Regions from separate parts of the Methylocystis sp. NC52PC genome, predicted to be linked through region 2. Evidence: predicted binding sites of a transcription regulator. Region 2 holds the regulator's gene; each other region holds the start of a gene.

Region 1 (5,642 bases), 1.4 Mb from region 2:
ATTGCCGACGACCTCGCGCTGGCTGTTCTCGATATTCATGAGAAGGACCTTCGGCTCGCCGTCGTCGTTCAAGGCCATGTAGGTGACGTCGAGCGAGGAGGGCGAGAAGCGGGGGGTAACGACCAACTCGTCGCCACGGGTCAGATAGCGCACATTGGCGCCGTCCTGATCCATCATGGCGAGGCGCTTGCGCCGCTTGTCCTTGGAGCCCGTCTCGTCGACGAAGACGATGCGCGTGTCGAAAAAGCCCTTTTCGCCCGTGATGCGGCTGAACACGGCGTCCGAGAGCAGATGCGCGACGCGGCGCATATTGGCGGACTCGGTGACATATTGCTGCCCCGCGACCTGCTCGCCCGTGGTGACGTCGAAGAGACGGAATTCCGTCTTCAAACGACCGTCGCCCGCGCGCACCGAGCGGCCGGTCAAGACGAATTGCGCATTCGCCGCTTTGTAGGCGGAAAGGTCGGGTTGATCCGGCGAGCCGGCCGCGACGCTCGAATCGACGGGCCGCAGGAAAACCGACCGCTTGAAGTTATTGACGGCGACCGACGTGATGGTGCGCGCGGCGTCGTCGCCGGCGAAAGGCGCCACAGCGATATTGGTCGGCTGAAAGCTTCCTCCCTTGAGATCGATGATGCGGCCGGCGCGGGCAGGCGTGAAAGGCGCCAGAGCGGCGGAGGCGATGAGTCCGGCCGCGGCGCGGCGCGTGATGGGGCGTGTCATTTCAGGCGTCTCGTTGGATGGTCATGTTCAAAACCGACGCCATCAGTTGGCGTCCTGGAAGCGGATCGTCACGTCATGCAGCGCTTCCTCGTAATAAGGCATGAACTCCGGCGGTATGCGCATGGGGCTGCAGCGGCGCACCGCCTGCACGGCCTGTTCGCCGCGCGCTTGCTCCACCGGATTGCTCGAGGGATTGAGCAGGCGCGGTCGCCCCTCGAGGGCGCCCTCGCGGCTCAAATGGAACTCCACGACGGGCGCGAAGGTTGCGCCGCCGAGCGTAAGCGCGGAGGCCCAGCACGGATGATAATGGTCGTGGATATAGGCCGCGATGCGCGCCTCCATCGAGGCGGACATTTTCGGCGCCGTGCCCTCGGGGGCGCCGAGCGACGCCGTGCGAAGTTGATCACCGGTCGCCGCGCGCCGCTGCGGCGCCTCCTTGCTCAAAAGCTTGGAGATGCTCGCGGCGTCGAACTTCGACTTCGGCGCGCTCTCGTCGCCTGACTTCGGCTTCGCGCCCTTGACGCTCTTCTCGGCCGTCTCGCCCTCGCTGTTTTCGGGCTTGGCGGGCTTTTCCTCGGCCTTCTTGCTGTCGAGGAGCTTCGCCACCTCGTCGATCTTGAGGCGCTCCTTCGGCTTTTCGGGCTTTGGCGTCTCCTTCGCCTCCTTCTCCTCGGGCTTTGGGCGCACGGGAGGCTTGGGCTTCACGACCTCGGCCTCTTTCGGCTCCTCCTGCTCCTTCTCCTGCGGCGCGGCGGCCTTCGGCTTGGCGGGCGGCGTCGGGGCGGGCTTCGCCTCGACGGGCTTCGGGGGCTCCGGCTTCTTCTCGGGCTGGGGCCGCGTCGGCGGCTCCGGCGCCGGGGGCAGGGCGGCGATGCGCTTCGGCGGCGTCGGCTCCGGCGTGTCGTCGGCGCCGGGGTCGGGCAGGCGCTTGAGCGGCGGCGGCGGGGTCGGCGTATCCTTCTTCGCCTCAGCGAGCGGCGGCAGCGGCTTGGCTTCGCTTTCCGGCGCGACCTTGTCGACGCGCTGCGAGGGTTTCAGGTCGCGCGCGGTCTTCTCGCCCTTGGCGACCTGATTGAGCCCGTCGTCGGTGACCACCTCGATCGGGATCATCTCCTGCGCATCGTCGAATTTCCGGGCGTCCGAGAACAGGACGAGCGCCGCCAGCAGCAGTCCGGCATGGGCTGCGGAGGAGATGACGACGCCAGGCTCGGAGCGCGAAACCCTCACCGTCGCAGACTCACTTCTTCTCCTGCTCCGTCACCAGAGCGACCTTCTTGTATCCCGCGCTGATGACGAGAGACATGACTTCGGCGATGCGGCCGTAATTGACCGCCTTGGAGCCGCGCACATAGATGCGCTCGTCGAAGCCCTGTTTGACCGTATCCTTCAGCCGGTCGAGAAGCTCGCCGACCTCGACGGGCTGATCCATGAGGAAGATCTGGCCCTTGTCGTCGATCGCGATGGAGACGGGCTTCTGGTCGATATTGAGCGGACCTGCCTTCGTCTGCGGTAGATCGACGGCGACGCCGGTCGCGAGCAAAGGCGCCGCGACCATGAAGATGATCAGCAGCACCAGCATGACGTCGATGAAGGGCGTCATGTTGATTTCCGCCATCGCGCCGTAACGCGGCACCCCGCGCCGGCGTCGGCCGCCCTTGCGTCCGGGCGTGGAGAGCGACGCGCCCATCGCTTAAGCCGCCCGGTCGCGGTTCGAGGCCGCGTGCTGGTCGATCTGGCGCGAGAGAATGGCGGAGAACTCGTCGGCGAAGCTCTCCATGCGCGCCTGCGCCTTGGCGACGTCGCCTTGCATCTTGTTATAGGCGATGAGCGCCGGAATGGCGGCGAAAAGGCCGATGGCGGTGGCGAGCAGCGCCTCGGCGATGCCGGGCGCCACGACCGCGAGCGAGGTGTTCTTGGAGGCGGCGATCGAGCGGAACGACGTCATGATGCCCCAGACCGTGCCGAAGAGGCCGACGAAAGGCCCCGCCGAGGCGACCGTCGCGAGCACGAGGAGATTGGATTCGAGTTTCTCGACCTCGCGGGCGATGGAGACGTCCAGGACCTTCTCGATGCGCGCCTGAAGGCCCATGAAGCTGGCGCTGGCGCCCGTCTGGAAGGAGCGCTTCCACTCCTTCATGGCGGCGACGAAGAGGGTCGCCATGCCCGAGGTCGGACGCTCGGACAGCTTGCTGTAAAGCTCCTCGAGCGAATTGCCGGACCAGAAATTCTCCTCGAACCGATCCATCGAGCGGCGGATGCGCGCGAACAGCAGCGTCTTGTCGATGATGATCGCCCAGCACCAGACGGAGGCCAGCAGCAGGCCGACCATCACGAATTTCACGACGATATGCGCGCCCCAGAACATGCTCCAGATGGTGATGTCGGCGGCGGGGGCGGCGGCGCCGGCGGTCGCGGCGATGTCGGCTGGATTCATGATTTGTCCTTGAAGCGGAATTTGGCGCGCTTTTCCTGAGCAAAAGCGCCGCCCTTATTGCCCGCAATTTCGCCCTTTCTGGGGCTTCGTTGCGCCGCACAAGGATAGCTACCGCCGAAATCTTAACAAGCCGTAAGGGTTAAAAGATCGTGACCCGGCGGCTTAAAGGGGGGCATGTCATCGGACTGTCAGCTTGTTTCTAGATTATGACAGTCGCAATCCTTTGGCCAAAGAGCCCCTCATGAAACGTATCCTCGCGACAGTCCTCGCCTTTTGCGCGATGACTTTTCCCGCCGCCCTGTCCTTCGATCTGGAGCTTTCTCCCTACAAGCCCGTCCGGGTTCTGTCCGGGAAGCTGAAATCCGTCGGTTCGGACACGCTTTTGCGCGAGATGGAGCTTTGGGCGGAGGGCTTCAAAGCCATTTATCCCGGCGTGGAGATCGAGATCGAAGGCAAAGGGTCGAATACGGCGCCGCCCGCTCTGCTTTCGGGCGAGTCGCAGCTCGCCCCGATGTCGCGCCAGATGACCCCGGACGAGATTGCGGCGTTCGAGGCTAAACGCGGTTATCGGCCGACGGGCGTCCTGGTCGCCGTGGACGCGCTGGCGATCTACGTCCACAAGGACAATCCCGTGCACTGCCTCACGCTGGAGCAACTCGACCGCATTTTCGCCGAAAACCCCAAGAGCGCCGGCGGCAAGAGCGCGCATGTCTGGGGCGATCTCGGCGCGACGGGCCCGTGGGCGGCGAAACCGATCACGCTTTTCGGCCGCAACACGCTTTCCGGCACCAATAAATATTTCAAGCAGAACGTGCTTGGCGGCGGCGATTTCAAGGAGGCGGTTCAGCAGCAGGCGGGTTCCGAAGCGGTGGTGAAGGCCGTCGCCGCGGAACAGGGCGCGATCGGCTATTCGGGCATCGGCTACAAGACCGACGGAGTCCGCGCCGTGCCTGTCGCCGCCAGCGCCGGCAAGCCGTGCTACGACACCTCATTCGAGAGCGCCTATACGCGCAAATATCCGCTCGCCCGCGGACTCTACGTCTATTTGCTCAAGGACCCCAAATCGCCGCTCGACACGCTTTCGGGCGAATTCGTGAAATATATTCTGTCCCGCGACGGTCAGACGCAGGCGAAAAAGGGCGGCTATTACCCCATCACCCGAAATATCCGCGAGCATGAATTGACGCGTCTGGGCCTGCTCGCATCCGCGGAGTAGGCGACAGGCGGCCGGGCGCCGCTGCCAGCTTCAGCGATCCGCGCGCAGCGCCTCGAATCTTGCCCGCACCTCGGCCGGCAGGCGTTTGGCGCGTCCATTCTCGACGCAGACCACCTTCACGACCGCCGTCACCAGCGGCTCGTCGCCGCGCATCACGCGCTGATCGAGGCTGAGCGACGCGCCGCCAAGATCCAGCGGCTTCGTTTCGACTGAAAGAAGATCGTCCAGCACCGCCGGTCTGCGAAAATCGAGCTCCATCGCGCGCACGACGAAATAGATCGGCGCGCCGGCCGCGCCGTCGAGGAGCTGACTCTGTTCAAGCCCAAGCGACCGCAGAAGCTCGGTGCGCCCGCGCTCCATGAAGCGAATATAGGAGGTATGATAGACGAGCCCCGAGGCGTCGGTGTCTTCCCAATAGACGCGGACGGAGAGGCGATGGGGCGACGTCATGTGAAGGGCTCGCGCGTTTTGACATGTCAGGGGCGTCGCCGACGAGCGCCGGCGGCCGGGCCTCCTATACCATGTGCGCGCGACGATCGAGCCGTCGGATTATAGGCCCGGCGCGTCGCCGCAGCCGGGCCAATACGAGTACGTCTAGTGGGCGGCTGCGCCCGTATTACCGAGCAGGAACCGGCGAACGCGATTGCCTTCGACCCAGGTGAAGCCGGCGGCGGGATCAGCGCAGGCGATCTCCTGTTCGGCAATGAGCTTGTCACAGAGCATTTCGCAGATCACTTCGATCGGCGCGCTCGCGTCATTCTCCTCGGTCATGCGGTCGATCGAGATTTCGCCCATCTCTTCGCCGTCCGCCCTGCCTATTTTTTGATCATCGATGAATTTGCCCGCGTTCCAGGCAGGGGTGACCGTAGCCGCGCCTTGCATGGCGTTAAGCGCTCGTTTTGTCGCGGGGGAGGCTCAGTCGTTTTCTGCGTCGAAGAGCCCGAATTGTCCGGCCGGCCGCGGCGGCTCCGCAAGGCCCAGATGCCGGAAGGCGTGGGACGTCAGCAGGCGGCCGCGCGGCGTGCGCTGGAGGAAGCCCTGCTGGAGCAGATAAGGCTCGATAATGTCCTCGATGGCGTCGCGGGGCTCGGAGAGGGCCGCGGCGATGGTCTCGATTCCGACCGGGCCGCCGCCGAAGTTCACAGCCACCATGTCGAGATAGCGGCGGTCCATGACGTCGAGGCCGATGGAATCGACGTCGAGCAAGGTGAGCGAGCGGTCGGCCAGCGCCCGCGTGATCGTGGCGGCGCCTTCGACGACAGCGAAATC
Region 2 (5,642 bases):
GTGGGCAGGCAGGCAATGCATGAAAATGGCGTCCTTGGCGGCGTCGCGCATGAGTTTGGCGTCCACCTGATATGGCGCAAGAACCTGGCGGCGGAAGTCCTCGTCGGCGTCGCCCATGGAGACCCAGCAATCGGTGATCACCGCCTGCGCGCCGTCGACGGCGGCGCGCGGGTCGCGCATCACGTTCAACGCCGCGCCTTCGGCCTTCGCCCAGTCGACGAGGCTTTGCGGGGGCGTGAATTCCGCCGGCGTCGCCACGTTGATCGTGAATCCGAAACGGGCGGCCGCGTGCACCCAGCTCGCCAGCACATTGTTGGAGTCGCCGACCCAGGCCACGGTGCGGCCGTCGATCGGTCCCAGATGCTCCTCGAAGGTGAGCAGGTCCGCCATGATCTGGCAGGGGTGGGAGCGCTTGGTCAGGCCGTTGATGACCGGAATGGCGGCGTGGCGCGCGAGCTCGGTCAGATCCTCGTGCGACAGGATGCGGATCATGACGGCGTCGGCGAAACGCGACAGCACGCGCGCCGTGTCGGCGATGCTCTCGCCGCGGCCGAGCTGCATCTCGCCGCCCGTCAGCATGATCGACTCGCCGCCGAGATCGCGCATGGCGATGTCGAAGGAGACGCGCGTGCGCGTCGACGGCTTGTCGAAGATCATCGCCAGATATTTGCCGGCGAGCGGGCGCTCCGCCGGCGGCGCGCCCTTGACGCGCTTCGCCTTCAGCGACTTTGCGAGATCGAGGATATGGCGCAGATCGTCGCGGGTGAAATCGCAAATATCGAGAAAATGACGCGGCCGCGTCAGCGTGTGCGCGGTCATCACGCCGCTCCCAACTGCTTGGCCGGCGTCGCCAGACGCACGCAGGCGCGCTCGAGGCGCGCCGCGGCCTCGACGATATGCGTCTCGTCGATGATGAGCGGCGGCAACAGCCGCACGACATTGTCGCCGGCAAGAACGGTCAGCAGCCCTTCGGCCCGCGCGGCGGCGGCGAAATCGCCATTGGGCCCGCGCGTCTTCACGCCGAACATCAGCCCCTCGCCGCGCACCGTCTCGATGATCGCCGGATAGCGGTCGTTGAGCTCGGCGAGCCGCTGGCGCAGGAGCGCGCCGAGGCGCGCGACGCGCGGCAGAAAGCCTTCGGCCAGCACCACGTCGAGAACCGCGCCGCCGACGGCGGCCGCCAGCGGATTGCCGCCGAAGGTCGAGCCGTGCGCGCCGAGCGTCATGCCCTTGGCGGCTTCGCGCGTCGCGAGACAGGCGCCGATCGGAAAGCCGCCGCCGAGGCCCTTGGCGAGCGCCACGATGTCCGGCGCTACGCCGGCGTGTTCGCAGGCGAGAAATTTGCCGGTGCGGCCGACGCCGCACTGCACCTCGTCGAGAACCAGCAGCAGGCCGCGCGCGTCGCAGAGGGCGCGCAGTTTTTTCAGGAATTCGGCGGAAAAGACCCGCAGCCCGCCCTCGCCCTGGACGGGTTCGAGCAAAACGCCGGCGGTTTCGTCCGAAATCGCGGCTTCGAGCGCGTCGAAGTCCGCGAAGGGAATTTGATCGAAGCCGTCGACCGGCGGGCCGAAACCCTCGAGATATTTGGGATTGCCGCCGGCCGCGATGGTCGCCAGCGTCCGGCCGTGAAAGGCCCCTTCGAAAGTAATCAGCCGATAGCGCTCAGGCGCTCCATTGGCGGCGTGATATTTTCGCGCCGTCTTGATGGCGCACTCCACGGCTTCGGCGCCGGAATTGGCGAAGAAAACCACATCGGCGAAGGTGGCGTCGACGAGGCGCTGCGCCAGCCGCTCGGCCTGCGGAATGCGGTAGAGGTTCGAGACATGCCAGGGCTTCTCGGCCGCCGCCTTCAGCGTCGCGACCAGATGCGGATGCTCATGGCCGAGCGACAGGACCGCGACGCCGGAAGCGAAATCCAGGTAACGGTCGCCGTTCTCAGCGAAGAGCCATGGGCCTTCGCCCCCCGTGAAGGCGATATCGGCCCGCGCATAGGTCGGATAGAGCGCAGAAGTCAACGTCAAGCTCCAAGCCCTCGGGAGCGGCCCGCGGCCGGACCCCAAAAACAAAGCGCCGCCCTTTTTGAGGGCGGCAATCCGAGACTTTGATTTTATGCGCGCGGGCGGCTTCGGTCAAATCCTGCCGCAGGGGCGAGGCCTTGCCTGGGCCGGAGACTTTACAGTCGATTTTCCTCGAAAAAAGCGCGCAAGTGAGTCGCCTGGGCCACACCGGCGCGCGAAAGCGCATGAAAGCCTGTTGAGAACGCCCCCTTCTGCTTGCCAGCGACTCGGACCCGTGATTCAAAAGGATGGTCAGTTTTCGCCGTTGCGGACGCGTTTTTCAAAGCCGCAGGGCGCTTCTCGAGTCTCGATGCGCGTCTCATCGCCGCCGGAGATCCCGGCGCAGCGACGGATGGTGGATTCCGTCGGCGGCGCGTTCGAATCGACCGCTTGGAGGTCAAATTATGTCTTGGACCGAGGAAAGAGTCGATCTGTTGCGCAAGCTTTGGAGCGACGGCCTCAGCGCGAGCCAGGTGGCCGCCGAGCTGGGCCCCGGCATCACGCGCAATGCGGTCATTGGCAAGATTCACCGCCTCGGCCTCGCCGAACGCGCCAAGACAGCGGCCGCGCAGCGCCCGCGCGCGGCGAAGGGGACGGCCCGCCAGCCGGCGACCGCCCCGGTCGTCGCCGCGCCGCGCGCCGGGGGCCACGCGGTCCATGGCAATGTCGCCCTGGCCTTTGCGCCGCAGGCCATGGTCGTCGCCCGCGTCGCGCCGGAGGCCGAGGAGGTCGTCATTCCCATGTCGGAGCGCGTCACGCTGATGGAGTTGCGCGAATCCATGTGCCGCTGGCCGATGGGCGATCCGACGACGCCGGATTTCCGCTTCTGCGGGGCGAAGTCGCCGATCGGCGCCGGCCCCTATTGCGCCCATCATGCGCGCGTCGCCTATCAGCCGGCGCAGGATCGCCGCCGCGCCCGCGATCTCAAGGCCCCGCGCTTCGCGTAATCCTTCCCGAGTTCGGCGGTCCGGCCTTCACTCGCGTCCGAAGGTCTCGTCGAAGGAATAGCCCGAACCGCGCACGGTGCGGATCGGATCCTTCTCCCGCCCGCGGATGAGCGCCTTGCGCAGGCGCCCGACATGCACGTCGACCGTGCGTTCGTCGATTTCAGCCGACATGCCCCAGACGCTGTCGAGCAACTGCGCCCGCGTGAACACGCGGCCGGGCTTCTCCATCAGATATTCCAGCAGGCGGAACTCGGTCGGGCCGAGATGGATCTCGCGGCCCGAGCGGCGCACCCGACGCGTTTCGCGGTCGAGGTCGATGTCCCCCGCCGTCAGCCGCGAGGCGACGCGCTCCGGCCGGGCGCGTCGCAACAGCGCGCGCACGCGGGCCATCAGTTCGGGCGTCGAGAAGGGCTTCACGACATAGTCGTCCGCGCCGACCGACAGGCCCCGCACGCGTTCGCCCTCTTCGCCGCGCGCGGTCAGCATGATGATGGGCATGTCGCGGGCGACGTCGCGGGCGCGCAGCCGCCGGCAGATTTCGAGACCCGAGACGCCAGGCAGCATCCAGTCGAGCAGCAGGAGGTCGGGCGGCGATTCCGCAATGCGCAGTTCCGCCTCGTCGCCATTGTCGACATGCTCGACCTGATAGCCTTCAGCTTCGAGATTATAGACGAGCAGCGTGGCGAGCGGGACCTCGTCCTCGACGACGAGAATGCGCGGCGGGCGATCGGCCCGGCCTTCGCGGGGAAGGGTTTGAATAATGGTTTCGTTCATTGCGCGACGTCTTGTTCCGATCCGCGGAGGCCGATGCGGGATTTCGGCCGCTCCATCGGCAGGCTTTCGCCGGTGGCGAGATAGACGACCGTCTCCGAAATATTGGTCGTGTGGTCGCCGATGCGCTCGAGGTTCTTCGAGCAGAAGAGGAGATGCGTGCAAAAGGAGATGTTGCGCGGGTCCTCCATCATGAAGGTCAAGAGGTCGCGGAACACGCTGTCTTCCAGCGCGTCGAGATCGGCGTCGTTCTCCCACACCGCGCGGGCGCGCTCCACGTCGCGCAGCGCATAGGCGTCGAGCGCGTCCTTGAGCTGCGTCGCCGCGACCTCGTGCATCGACCGCAAGCCGACAATGGCGCGCGGCAGCCGCGCTTCGGTGGCGATCTTCAGCGTGCGCTTGGCGATGTTCTTCGCGAGATCGCCGATCCGCTCGATGTCGCCGGAAATGCGGATCGCGGCGATGCATTCGCGCAGATCGACCGCCAGAGGCTGGCGCCGCGCGATCGTCAGCACGGCGTTCTCCTCGATCTCGCGCTGGAGAATGTCGAGGCGCGCGTCGCTCGCGACGACGCGCTGGGCGAGGTCGACGTCGAGCATCGACAAAGCGTCCATGGCCTCCGCCAGCATCTTCTCGGCGACGCCGCCCATCTCGGAAATGCGGCGGCCCAGCGCCTCGAGATCGCGGTCGTAGGACTTGACGATATGTTCGCTCATGCGATGTCCTTCCTCACCCGAAGCGGCCGGTGATGTAATCCTGGGTGCGCTTTTCGCGCGGCTTGTTGAAGACTTCGTCGGTGTCGCCGAATTCGACGAGCTCGCCGAGATACATGAAGGCCGTATAGTCGGAGACGCGCACGGCCTGCTGCATGTTGTGGGTGACGATGGCGATCGTATAGTCGTTGGCGAGCTCCTCGATGAGCTCCTCCACTTTGGCCGTGGAGATCGGGTCGAGGGCGGAGCAGGGCTCGTCGAAGAGGATCACCTCCGGCTGCACGGCGACGCTGCGCGCGATGCACAGGCGCTGCTGCTGGCCGCCCGAAAGCCCGAGCCCGCTCGTGTGCAGCTTGTCCTTCACCTCGTCCCAGAGCGCCGCGCCGCGCAAGGCTTCCTCGACGCGCTGGTCCATGTCGGCGCGCGACAATTTCTCGTAAAGGCGAACGCCGAAGGCGATGTTCTCATAAATCGACATCGGGAAGGGCGTCGGCTTCTGGAAGATCATGCCGACGCGCGCGCGCAGCGCATTGATGTCGATCGCCGGATCGAGAATATTCTCGCCGTCGAGCAGCACCTCGCCCTCGGCGCGTTGGCCGGGGTAGAGGTCGTACATGCGGTTTAAGACCCGCAGCAGCGTCGACTTTCCGCAACCAGAGGGACCGATGAAGGCCGTGACCTTATGCGTCTGCAGCGGCAGCGAAATGGATTTCAGCGCCTTTGACGCGCCGTAAAAGAAATCCAGGCCCTGGACCGAAATCTTGGCGGCGTGTTCTTTGACCTGTGCGGGGGCGTTCATCACGATTTTCTCCGACCGGCGCTGAGCGCGCGGGCTGTGATCGAGAGAGCGAGGACGGCGGCGGTGATCAGCAGCGCGCCGGTCCAGGCGAGCTGCTGCCAGTCTTTGTAGGGCGACAAAGCGAACTGGAAGATGACGACCGGGAGGCTCGCCATCGGCGCCAGGAGATCGCTGCTCCAGAACTGATTGTTGAGCGCGGTGAAGAGCAGCGGCGCGGTTTCGCCGGAGACGCGCGCCACCGCGAGCAGCACGCCCGTCACCAAGCCCGCCTTGGCGGCGCGATAGGCGACATGCGCGACGACATGGGAGCGTGGCGCGCCGAGCGCGGCGGCCGCCTCGCGCATCGATCCCGGCA
Region 3 (5,642 bases), 610 kb from region 2:
ACCGGCGGGCCCTTGCGGTAGGGGAGGTCGGCGGCGAGCGCGGAGCCGGCGCTCAAGGCCAGCGCGGCGAGCGAAAGAGCGATCTTTTTCATTCAAGCCTCTTTGAACAATTTTTTGTTGGAATCGCGCCCAAGCGCACGCCCCCAACTTTTTGGCCAGGCCTGGCCGGAGAAACGATTCTTCCCCTGCTCAGCCATGGCCCTATCGACCAGTACGACGTTCGCACAGTCAACGAAATCTGCTGAACAGGCATAAGCTTAGCCGATATTTGAGAGCTTCGTGTTGCGCAAAGGATACAAAATGCTCCGCCAAACGGAGCGCGCGTCGGACGCAAAGCTTGAACATAGCAATTCCTTAACCATGGACGCCTATAGATTTGTTCACTTCGGACGCTCAACTGACTAGCGGGCGCTCAGGGACTAGAAGTGCGGTAGATAATGCGCGTTGCCCGCAGCTCTCTTCAGATCCGGTGCTGCCTCGCGGTTATCGTCGCCCTGACAAATCCATGGTCGCGGGCGCGGGCGCAGTCGCTGAACGACGCGGGGGCCTGGGCGCTTCGCGCCAGCCTGTCCCTCCAAGGCGACGACGAGCGGCAGAACGCCGTCAGAGCAAAGCTTCGCGGGGCCTATGAAGCCTTTCTGCCGCGCGTCACCTGGGAGCACGATCTGATCCTCGGCGGCAGGATCGATTATCTGCCGGACTATTCGTCGATCACCAATTCCTACTATGGCGGCATCGACACGATGGCGCGGCGGGATCCCAATGTTTACGGCGTCCAGCTCTCGTTTCCGATCCTCGACGGGCTGAAGCGCTTCAACGATCTGCAGGCTGCCAAGAGCGCCTTGCGCGAAGGCGCATATCTCAACATCGACAAGCGACAGCAAGTCCTTCTCGACACGGCCAACGCCTATCTCGCCGTTCTGAGAGACCGCAAGACCGTCGCGCTCCGTCGAGAGCTCGTGAACGACCTCACGGCGATTTCGAAGCGTGTCGGCGTGCAATACGCCGTGCGCGATGCGACGCGCGCTGATTTCGCGCTTGCGGAATCGCGCGTCCAGGCCGGCCTTGTCGCGCTCGAAGGCGCGAGAGCGGCGCTTTCGGCCTCGGAGATAGAGCTGCAGCGCTTGACGCAAGCGAATATCGCGAGCCTCGAGCGACCTCTAATTCCCAGCGGCGCCCTTCCCGACACGGCGGATTCCCTGCGCCAGGCGACGCTCGCCCAAAGCCCGAAGATACGCGCGGCCCAACTCGGCGCAGAAGCGGCGGAGTATCTCGCCAAGACCGCTTACGCCCCGCTGCTGCCGCAACTCAATCTCATTGCCTCGCGCACCGACCAAACCAATCTTTCGCAAATCCAAAACCGAATCCGCGACACGTCCGTCAGACTTCAACTCTTGATCCCGATCTATGAACCGGGCGCCTTCTCCGGCGTCAGCGCAGCAAAGGCTCTCGCCACGAGAAAGCGCTTCGAAAGTCTCGATCTCGAGCGTCAGCTCGTCGCGGCCAATCAGGCCCTGTTTCAAGCGCGCCGAGCAACGACCGCCCAAATCGCGCAGGCGCGGCAACGCGCGTCCGAAATCAAGCGCGTCGTCGACGGCTACAAGGTCGAACGGGACGCAGGACTGCGCACAGTCATCGACGTGCTCAACGTACAGGCGGAATGGACGGAGGCGCGCGTCGCCCAGGTCAATCTCGAATATGAGCGAGACCGTTTGACCTACACGATTGCTGCGACGCTCGGTCGTCTCGATACAGGAGAGAGGCCGCCGCCGTAAGGGGGCGGCAGGACGCCCCAGCGTCGCGCGACCTTTACGTTATCGCATTGGGAAGCCGGCAGATCGCTACCCCGCAGGGCTCCAGAACGACGTCTCCCAAAAGGAGGTCCCGACCTTGCAACAGTGACCCGATATCCACCGCTTCGGGTCCATAATTGAAGATGTGGCGCAAGGGTCCGTTATCCCGGACGCGGATATCGGGATGCGAAAGCGCCCCGTCCACCGACGCGCAGTCGAGACAGCGCCGCAAGACCTCATCGAGCAAAGCCGCGTCCGGCCAGCCCGCGAGATAAAAACGGTTCCCGCGTCTCGCCAGAACCGCTCGTCCATCGACCCCGCGCAGCTCAACGCTGGCCTCGTTCCCGAGGACGAGCGCTTCCGACCAGCGGATGAGCGCGCCCGCCCCGTTCTCGACGGCGACAAACGCGCCGGGACGCAAGCTTTCGACGCGCTCGACCGTGACGTCGACAAGTTGTCCAAACGCTCCTGGTGGAAGGTTCGCGGGGATCTGGAAATCGACCGTCTTGGAGCCCGACCGCGGACCGACAAGACAGACGGCGTCAGATCGCATCAAGGCGCGCACAAGCGCGTCGTCTGCACAAAAAAGCCCCGGGGCCAACACGAATTTGCGATCTGCGACCGCGTCCGCGCAAGGCGGAACCACGTCGAGGGAAAGCCCGGCCCTCCGCAGCCCGCGGTAAAAGGCGAACACCAGCTCCGAGTAAGAAAAGTCCTGCCCCTGCGGCTCGATATCCCAGGCCCAGGCGCTCTCGTAATCGAATATGAGGGCGACATCCGCGCGGGGCGTTTGCAGGATCAATCCTAACTTTCGAATATCTTCCGCGACGCGTTTGACTTCTGCGAAGGCCGGCGCCGGGGCGCTGTTCGGCAACAATAGCCCCTCGTGCATTTGTTCCTGGGCGAAAGGCGCCTGCCGCCAACGGAAATAGCTGACCACCTCCGCGCCCGCCGCAAAGGCCTCGTGTGACCAGAGCCGGACCGCGCCTTCCGCCGGCGCGGGATTCCACGGAGCCCAGTTCACAGCGCCCGGCTGCTGTTCCATGACCCAAAAGCGGCCGCATCCACAACCACGATAGAGATCATGATGGAACGCCTGGTAATCCGGATCGCCGACGCGCATGTAGCGCAGCTTGAAATCCTCATCGTTGAGGCTGCGTTCCAGGAAGCCGAGAGGATAACTGTCCCAGGCCGCCGCATCGAGATCTCGGGCGACCTTGTAGTGATCGAAGGCGGTGAAGGAGCCCATGAAATTATGTAAAACCAGACGTCCCGGCGAATATTTTCGAACGATCTCGACTTGCCGTTTGTTGAACGCCGCCACCTGATCCGACGAGAAGCGTTGGAAATCCATGCGATGCGCCGGGTTCGCGTCGGTCACCGTCAGATTCGGCAGGTCGACGTCATCGAAGCTCGAGAGCTCCATCGACCAGAACACATTTCCCCACGCCTGATTGAGCGCTTCGATCGTTTGGTGCTTGCGTCGACACCATTTACGGAAGGCGGCGCGCGCCGCCGCCGAATAGCTTTCGACGGTATCGTGGCAGCCGAACTCATTGTCGATCTGCCAGGCGACGATCGCCGGATGTCGGCCGAATTTTTCGGCAAGAGCGGTCACGATGCGGGCGCATGATTCCAAATAGCCCGCGTGACTGAAACAATAATGGCGTCGCGAACCGAATTTTCGCGGTCTACCGTCGCGATCGACGGCGAGCATGTCCGGCATTTTCTCGACGAGCCATCGGGGCGGGGTCGCCGTGGGCGTGCCCAACGCCACTTTCAGGCCCGCTTCTTGAAGAACTTCGATGGCGCGTTCCAGCCAGCCGAAGTCATAGGCTCCTTCGCTCGGCTCGAGACGCGTCCAGGCGAACTCGCCGATCCTCACGATATCGATCCCAAGATCCTTCATCTTGCGCGCATCGGCGCGCCAATAGGTTTCAGGCCAGTGCTCAGGATAATAACAGACGCCGAGTCGGGGATGTGTCATATTGCCTAGTCAAGCGAGCTGCATGCGGGCGTCGAGTCCTGGTTGAAAAGCATTCATTGGTCGACGCCGCCGTTTCGGGCGCGGCAACTTAGATGCGCCTCATGAAGTCTCGATGACACCGCGCGCCAGCGGGACGAAGGAGACCGGGCTCGAGCGATCAACCTTCTGCAACCGGTAACGAAACTGTCGTACAAATGCAATTGATGGCTCCTGTGACGAAAGAACAAGATCGAGCTCGATGACGCCCTTATGCGATGAGTCCGCGGCGGACCTGCGCCGGCTGCGAGATGAGGTGGCGGCTTTGCGCCAGGACGTCTCGCGCGGAGCGACGACGCGGCTGGCGCAATGGAGCCAAACCACGTCGCCATGCGACCGGCTGGAGAATTTGGCGCATTATCTCGCCTTGCGCAGCCATGATCTCGGCGAGCTGCAGGTGCGGCTCTCTGCCTATGGCCTTTCATCGCTCGGCCGCAGCGAAGCGGATGTGTTGCTCGCCCTGGATTCGTTGCTGACGACATTGCGGCGCCTCAGCGGCGAGGACGCCGCCTACCCGCCGGCCGCCGCGCGGCGCATGGGCGAAGACGCGCTCAGCCGCGCTTGCGCGGCGGTCTTTGGAGGGGCGGGCGATCCGCGCCGCACGCGCATCATGGCCACCTTGCCGCGCGAGGCCGCGAAGGATCGCCATCTCGTTGAAAGTCTGCTGCAAGCGGGGATGGATTGCGCCAGGATCAACTGCGCCCACGACGACGAGCCGGCATGGGAGCGGATGATCGAAAATGTGCGCACAGCCTCACAACGTCTTGCCCGCCCCTGCCGGACTTTGATGGACATTGCTGGGCCGAAGCTGCGGGTCGCGCAGGTGCGGGCGCCCGAAAAATACCGCTTGCGCCCGGGCGAGCGGCTCCGCCTGGTCCGACGCATCGAAAGCGGCCGCGGCCCTGTTTCATTCTCCATCAACATGCCGGAAGTCATTTCGCAGCTCAGGCCCGGCTCGGAAATCGCGTTCGACGACGGAAAGGCGGTCGGCCAGGTCATTGCCGTCGAGGGCGCCGATGGCGTCGAACTCGAGATTGTCGCCGCCAGGGCGAAAGGTCTCAGACTGAAACAGGACAAGGGAGTAAACTTCCCCGCCACCGATTTGAACCTTGGGCCGCTGACGGCGAAGGACGTCGCCGATCTGCCATTCGTGGCGCGTCATGCAGATCTCGTCGGCTTGTCTTTTGTTCAGCGGCCGGAAGACGTGAAGCTGTTCCAGATGCAGCTTGCTGCGCGCCGTGGCGAAGAACCGCCGCAAGCGCTCGTGCTGAAGATCGAGACGCCGCTTGCTGTGCGCAATCTTCCACAGCTCATCGCCCAAGCCGCGGCGACCCACCCGACCGCCGTGATGATCGCGCGGGGGGATCTGGCCGTTGAAGTCGGCTTCGCGCGTCTTTCCGAGATGCAGGAAGAGATCGTCTGGCTGTGCGAAGCGGCGCACGTTCCCGTAATTTGGGCCACTCAGGTTCTCGATCAGCTGGTGCACGAAGGCGTGACGAGCCGCGCCGAGACAACCGACGCCGCCATGTCGCAGCAGGCCGATTGCGTCATGCTCAACAAGGGCGACTACCTGCCCGAGGGCGTCCGCTTTCTTCGCGGGATCCTCGACCGCATGGAACGCCATCATACGAAGAAGTTTCCCTGGCTCGCGAGGCTCCGCGCCTGGTCCTGAAGGCGCGTCGCTCGATTCGCGCCTCGCCTCCGCAGAAGAGAGCGGCGTCATCAAACTGTCATCCTGACCATTTTCAGTAGACCGGTCTATGCCTCGCAGGCCTGCGGAGAGAGACGGCGGAACGCCGTGATCGATTTTCGGGATCGACGGCTTT
Region 4 (5,642 bases), 1.5 Mb from region 2:
CGGCCGCGCGCAGCAGGAGCCGTGACTCCTCCTGCGCCTGCGCCGCCTCTACCCCGCTCTCGATCAAAGCGGCCGCGACCTGCACGAGCGCGTCGGCGCGGGAAGGAGAGCGGGTCTTTGCGGAGGCGGCGCTCACTTTCGCTTACGCGCTCCTGGCGATGAGGGCGCTCAGGCGGCGGGCGAAGGCGGCCGGGTCGACCGGCGGTTCGCCGTCGGCGACGCGCGCCAGATCGAACAGCAGATGCATCCCGTCCGCGGCGCCGTCGCGGCCCGTCTCGCGCAAGCTCGCGGCGAGCGCGGCGACGGCCGGATGCTTGGCGTTGATCTCGAGTATGGGCTTGCTGAGCATGGACTTCTGCCCGCTTTCGGCGAGAATCCGCGCCAGTTGCCGGTCGAGCCCCTTCTCGGAAGCGACGAGACAGGCGGCGCTTTCGGTCAGGCGCGTCGAGACGCGCACGTCCTCGACCGCGTCCGTGAGCGTCTCCTTGAGCGCCCCGACCAGATCGCCGATGTTTTCGGCCTGCGGCGCCTCGTCCGTCCTCGCCTCTTCGGCGAGCGGGATGAGATCAATGTCCGCCTGTCCCTGCGTCACCGATTTGAACGGCTTGCCGTCGAAACCGAGCGCGCTCGTCACCCAGAAGGCGTCGACCGCGTCGTCGAGCAACAGCACTTCGACGCCCCTTGCGCGGAAGCCTTCGAGCTGCGGGCTCGTGGCGAGGCGCTTGGCGTCGTCGCCGGTGATGTAATAAATGGCCGTCTGATTTTCGCGCAGATCAGCGACATAGTCCTTGAGCGTGCGCGTCTTGCCCTCAGCCTTGGTCGAAGCAAACCGCGCGATCTCGAAAATGCCGTCGCGGCGGCTCGGGTCCTCGTGCAGGCCTTCCTTGATGACCGCGCCGAAATTCTCCCAGACGGAGGCGAATTTCTCGGGCTCGTTCTCGGCGAGCTTGCCGAGGTCCTGCAGCAGTCGCGTCGCGACCGCCTTGCCGATCGCGGCGAGGACGGGGCTTTTTTGCACCATCTCGCGCGAGACATTGAGCGGAATGTCGGCGCTGTCGACGACGAGCCGCACGAATCGCAGCCACGCCGGCAGGAGCTCGACGTCACGCGAGATCAGCACGCGACGCACGTAGAGCTTCGACATGCTCTTGCGGCTCGGCTCGAACAGGTCGAAAGGCCGCGCGCCCGGCACGAAGGCGAGCACCGTATATTCCATGCGCCCTTCCGCGCGCCAATGCGCGACGAGCGCCGGCTCGTCGAAGGCGCCGGCGAGCTGCCGGTAGAAGTCCGTATATTGCTCCTGCGTGATCTCGGACTTGGGCTTGGTCCAGAGCGCCACGCCATCGGCGATGCGGCGCGGCTCCTTGCCCGGCTCCTCGACGAGGTCGATCGGAGTCGAGACGGCGCCCGAGTGCTCGCGAACGACGCTTTCGATTCGCCAGGGCTCGAGAAATTCGTCGCTCTCGGCGTTGAGATGAAGCGTGACGCGCGCGCCGACCTGCGGCGCGTCCGAAAGCGGCAGCGGCGCAATCGAATAGGTTCCCTTGCCCTGCGAGGACCAGAGCCAGGCTTCGCTTTCGCCGGCCCGGCGCGTCTCCACCTCGACGAGATCGGCGACCATAAAAACGGAATAGAAGCCGACGCCAAAGCGCCCGATCAGCGACGAACCCTCCGCCGCCCCGTCTTTGCCGAGCCTCTCGAGAAAGGCGCGGGTGCCCGAATTGGCGATGGCGCCCAAGGCGCTGATGAGCTCCTCGCGGGACATGCCGACGCCATTATCGGCAACCGTCAGCCGCCGCTTCTCCTTGTCGAGCGTAAGGGTGATGAGGGGCGCGCCGGCGTCAGCGGCGAGCTTTTCGTTCGAGAGCGACTCATAGCGCAGCTTTTCACAGGCGTCCGCGGCGTTCGAAATCAACTCGCGCAAAAACACCTCGCGCTCCGAATAGACGGAGTGCGTCATCAGTTCCAGAAGCTGCGCGACATCCGCTTCAAAGCCGAATTGGGCGGCTTGCGGCGCTTCGGTGGCAGCGTCGTTCGTCATGAGGTCTCCAAAATGCGAATCGGCTCCCGTGGAGCCTTCGATCAAATTGCGAATGGGAGCGGCCCTGCAGCCGCGCTTTCCAAGTTCGTCATTCGCCGGCGAAATACAAGAGCCCCCAAAAGACAAGGTCGGCTCGGGATTTCTCCCGGCCGACCCGTCCATCGCTACGACATTTTATGGTCTGAACCGCACGATCCCGGGGGGCTGGGGGGCTGACGAAAACCGGAAAAGCGCGTCCAGACCTGTCGCGGCAATGAGAGAAAATATTGTCCAAGGCGTTTGACATGCAAGGGGCCCAATGCAGGCGGAATTGTGAATTTTCATTGTTACAGCCAAGCTTATGCGCGCTAAGCGGCATATTGTGACGCTCTCCTGACAAAGGGGGCTTGCCCTGAGGCCGTCATCGCGCAAACATGACAGAACACAGCGGGAGATGCTTCATGGCGGAGTCGGAGACGACGGAGCCGAGTCGTTCTCGCCCAGCCTTCGTTGTCGTGGCCGGCTCGGGCCATGCAGGGCAGGGCGATCAAGCGAGGTCACAAGCCCGGGTGGCCGCTCCGGTCTCCTTCGACCGCCGCGAGCTGAGCCTTTTGTTCAACCTCTACGGCGCCAAGGTCGCCGCCGGCGAATGGCGGGATTACGCCCTGGATTTCACGCCGGCCAAAGCGGTTTTTTCGATTTTTCGGCGCTCCAGCGAGGCCCCGCTCTACCGGGTCGAGAAAGATCCCGAGCTCGCGCGCAAACAGGGAGCCTATGCCGTCGTCGCCGCCTCCGGCCTCGTCATGCGGCGCGGTCATGATCTGTCGCGCGTCCTGCGCGCGCTCGACCGCGGCCTGAGGCTCGTCGGCGCCGAATAGGCGACAAAAAAGCCCCGCGGGGCGGGGCTTTTTCCAAGCTTCGACGATGGCCCTTAGTCGTTGCGCTGACCGAACAGGAACAGCAGCGACTGGAACATGTTGATGAAGTCCAGATAGAGCGAAAGCGCGCCGAAGACGCTCTTCTTCTGCGCAACTTCGTAGCCGTCGCCCTCATAATACATGTCTTTGATGTTCTGCGTATCCCAGGCGGTGAGGCCCGAGAAGATCAGAACCGACAGGATGGAGAGGGCGAACTGGAGGCCGCTCGACTGCAGGAACAGATTGACCAGGCCGGCGATGACGAGACCCCAGACGCCCATCACGAGGAAGGAGCCGAAAGCCGACAGATCGCGCTTCGTCATATAGCCGTAGAGGCTCAGGCCCCCGAAGGCCGCCGCCGTGATGAAGAACACGCGGGCGATCGAGGCGCCGGTGAACACCAGCAACAGCGAGGACATCGACAGGCCCATCACCGCCGAAAAGGCGAGAAACAGGTTCCGCGCCGCCGCCGCCGACATGGTGTTGGCGCGCGCGCCGATCATGAAGACGAAGGCGAGGGGCGACAGGATGACGAGCCAGCGCAGCGGCGTAGTGTAGAGCATCTGCCCGAAGGGCGACAGCGCCACCAGCTTGCCGCCGACGAACTGCGGATTCGCCAGCATGAAGGTGCCGAGCGCGACAAGGCCCGTCACGGCGAGGCCGAGCGTCATGTAATTATAGACGCCGAGCATGTAAGCGCGCAGGCCCTCGTCGATCTCGGCCGTGGTCGACCGGGCGACCCCGCGGCCGTAGCCGAAGCTCGAGTTGCGGTCGTAGTGAGACATAGCGATCCTCTCGATCTCCGAGGCCTTACGCGCGTGCGGACTCGCCCTCGCTCGTGGCCTCAACCATTATGGCTTCCAGCAATATGGCTTGGCCCGAATTGGGTGGCAAGGCGGGCGCGGATGAACTCTTGTTAAGGTGGCGCCTTGCTTAACGGCGGGAAAAAGACGTCCCTGCGGCGGGTCGGCGGCCCGCGGCGCGCCGAGGCCACGCTTTCGGCTTGCGGCTTTTCGCAGTTGCGAAGGGCGTTTCGACCTCGCGGCGGGCGCCCGTGCGTCGCTCGATGAGGCCGACCCACAGCCCCTCTGGAGCCGCCGCGGCGACTGCGCGGCATGCTGCAAAGCCGCATAGATGACCGATTGTCGCACCCTTGCTGTACGAGGGGAATACGCTAACATCGACCAAATGGCGTCGCGCGCTCCGCGGACGGGCGGCGCTCAACCAATTTATCCTGAGAGTCGCGTGTCCTTGTCACACGGAGACCAGGAGGACAGCATGAGTGGCGACGGTTCAACTTTGTTGCTTTACATGAGGCCCCTCAAGCGCTTGGCAATCGCCGCGGCGCTCGCCGCCGTCGCCGGTTTTTCGGCGGTCCCGGCCGAGGCGCATGGCCGGCTCGGTGCGGCCGAGGGGCGCTGCCGCCTGTTCATCGGGCCGGACACCATGAACTTCACCGGTTATCTGCCGGAGGCCTCGAAGAACGAGTTCTGCGAGGACATTCCCTCCACGGGACCGATGATCATGGTGCTCGACGCGGAGCAGGACGAACTGCGCGACATGAAAATCGAGTTGCGAATCGTCAAGGACGTCGGCGGCGAGGACAAGGAGAGCGAGAACCTCGAGGCGGTCACCGTGGCCTACCAGCCGCCCAAGAGCTACCCGACCGGGACGGTTAATTTCGAGCACAACTTCAAAGAGGGCGGCTATTTCGTCGGCATCGTGACCGTCACGGGCGACCACGGCGAGCGCTGGGTGTCCCGCTTCCCCTTCTCGGTGGACCGGACCTTTTTCCGCGACCTTCCCGTCTATCTGACCATGGGTCTGGGAGTCATCGCGGCCTTTGTGATCTACCTGATCCATCGCCGCCGAACTCCGCCGCCGCAAATCTCGACGGCCGCCGCGGCGTTCAAGTCGCCTCAGCAGACGTTCGACCTGCCGGACGACCCCGACGCGCCGGCGCCGGAGCCGGACGCGGGCGAGGCGGCCGGCGAACCCAAGGACGAGGCTGCCGCTGGCAAAGGCGACGACGACCACGACGATACGGACAAATACAGGACGGCGGCGGAGTAAGGCGCTCCTTTAAGGAAGGCGAGGCGGTCACACAGCGGGACCGCCTCTTTTTCTTAGTCGTCTCCGCCGTCGATCTGGCGGCCGATAATGGCGATGGCGCGCTGGTAGACCGAGGCGGCGTTCCAGGCCTGAATCGCCTCGAAATTGGGTTCCCCGGGCTGATAGCCTGCGCCGGGACGCCAACCATGGGCATGCAGGAAATTCGCCGTCGCGACCAGCGCCGCCCCGGCGTTGTCGAGATTGCCGCCGCCGCCATAGTTCAGGATGTTCTTCGGCAGGAATTGGGTCTGGCCGATCTCGCCGTGCATGGAGCCGCGCGCGTTCGGGGACAGCGTCCCGTTGTCGATCAGCTTGAGGGCGGCGTAGAGCTGATCGGTGAAATAATCAGAACGGCGGCAGTCATAGGCGAGGGTCGCGACGGCCGAGAGCGCGTGCTGATTGCCGTGCACTGCGCCAAATCCCGTCTCCATGCCCCAGATGGCGATGAGCGGTCCCGGCGGCACGCCGTACCGCTGCTGGATCGACGAAAATAACGCCCCCTGAGAGCGCTTCAGCTGACGGCCGCGCGCGACGATGGCGGAGGCGCCGCGTTTCGACATGAACTGGTCGAGCGACAGTCGGAAGCTCTTCTG

Evidence for each region. The regulator PhoB, encoded in region 2, activates phosphate uptake and scavenging genes when phosphate is short. The targets are predictions, from matches to a motif close to TGTCATNNANCTGTCAT.
Region 1: ACETII_RS20490 (PstS family phosphate ABC transporter substrate-binding protein) is a predicted target of PhoB. The motif match lies at 3,333-3,349, and genes of this name have one in related genera.
Region 3: ACETII_RS10710 (pyruvate kinase) is a predicted target of PhoB. The motif match lies at 3,882-3,898, and genes of this name have one in related genera.
Region 4: ACETII_RS15175 (DUF2794 domain-containing protein) is a predicted target of PhoB. The motif match lies at 2,403-2,419, and genes of this name have one in related genera.

What each region holds. Positions count from the first base shown of each region.
Region 1 is NZ_CP170127.1:3,750,991-3,756,632, reverse strand. It holds gene tolB (Tol-Pal system beta propeller repeat protein TolB) at 1-723, opposite strand, end outside; gene ACETII_RS20505 (cell envelope biogenesis protein TolA) at 766-1,950, opposite strand; gene ACETII_RS20500 (ExbD/TolR family protein) at 1,961-2,410, opposite strand; gene tolQ (protein TolQ) at 2,414-3,157, opposite strand; gene ACETII_RS20490 (PstS family phosphate ABC transporter substrate-binding protein) at 3,399-4,373, shown strand; gene ybgC (tol-pal system-associated acyl-CoA thioesterase) at 4,404-4,823, opposite strand; gene ACETII_RS20480 (hypothetical protein) at 4,968-5,255, opposite strand; gene ruvB (Holliday junction branch migration DNA helicase RuvB) at 5,289-5,642, opposite strand, start outside.
Region 2 is NZ_CP170127.1:1,192,994-1,198,635, reverse strand. It holds gene argF (ornithine carbamoyltransferase) at 1-819, opposite strand, end outside; gene ACETII_RS07695 (acetylornithine transaminase) at 819-2,015, opposite strand; gene ACETII_RS07690 (GcrA family cell cycle regulator) at 2,462-3,004, shown strand; gene phoB (phosphate regulon transcriptional regulator PhoB) at 3,032-3,778, opposite strand; gene phoU (phosphate signaling complex protein PhoU) at 3,775-4,491, opposite strand; gene pstB (phosphate ABC transporter ATP-binding protein PstB) at 4,505-5,287, opposite strand; gene pstA (phosphate ABC transporter permease PstA) at 5,287-5,642, opposite strand, start outside.
Region 3 is NZ_CP170127.1:1,802,698-1,808,339, reverse strand. It holds gene ACETII_RS10725 (outer membrane protein) at 1-92, opposite strand, end outside; gene ACETII_RS10720 (TolC family protein) at 438-1,775, shown strand; gene ACETII_RS10715 (beta-galactosidase) at 1,810-3,780, opposite strand; gene ACETII_RS10710 (pyruvate kinase) at 4,019-5,488, shown strand.
Region 4 is NZ_CP170127.1:2,718,722-2,724,363, forward strand. It holds gene prmC (peptide chain release factor N(5)-glutamine methyltransferase) at 1-136, opposite strand, end outside; gene htpG (molecular chaperone HtpG) at 143-2,041, opposite strand; gene ACETII_RS15175 (DUF2794 domain-containing protein) at 2,482-2,898, shown strand; gene ACETII_RS15180 (Bax inhibitor-1/YccA family protein) at 2,952-3,722, opposite strand; gene ACETII_RS15185 (hypothetical protein) at 4,216-5,010, shown strand; gene ACETII_RS15190 (lytic murein transglycosylase) at 5,064-5,642, opposite strand, start outside.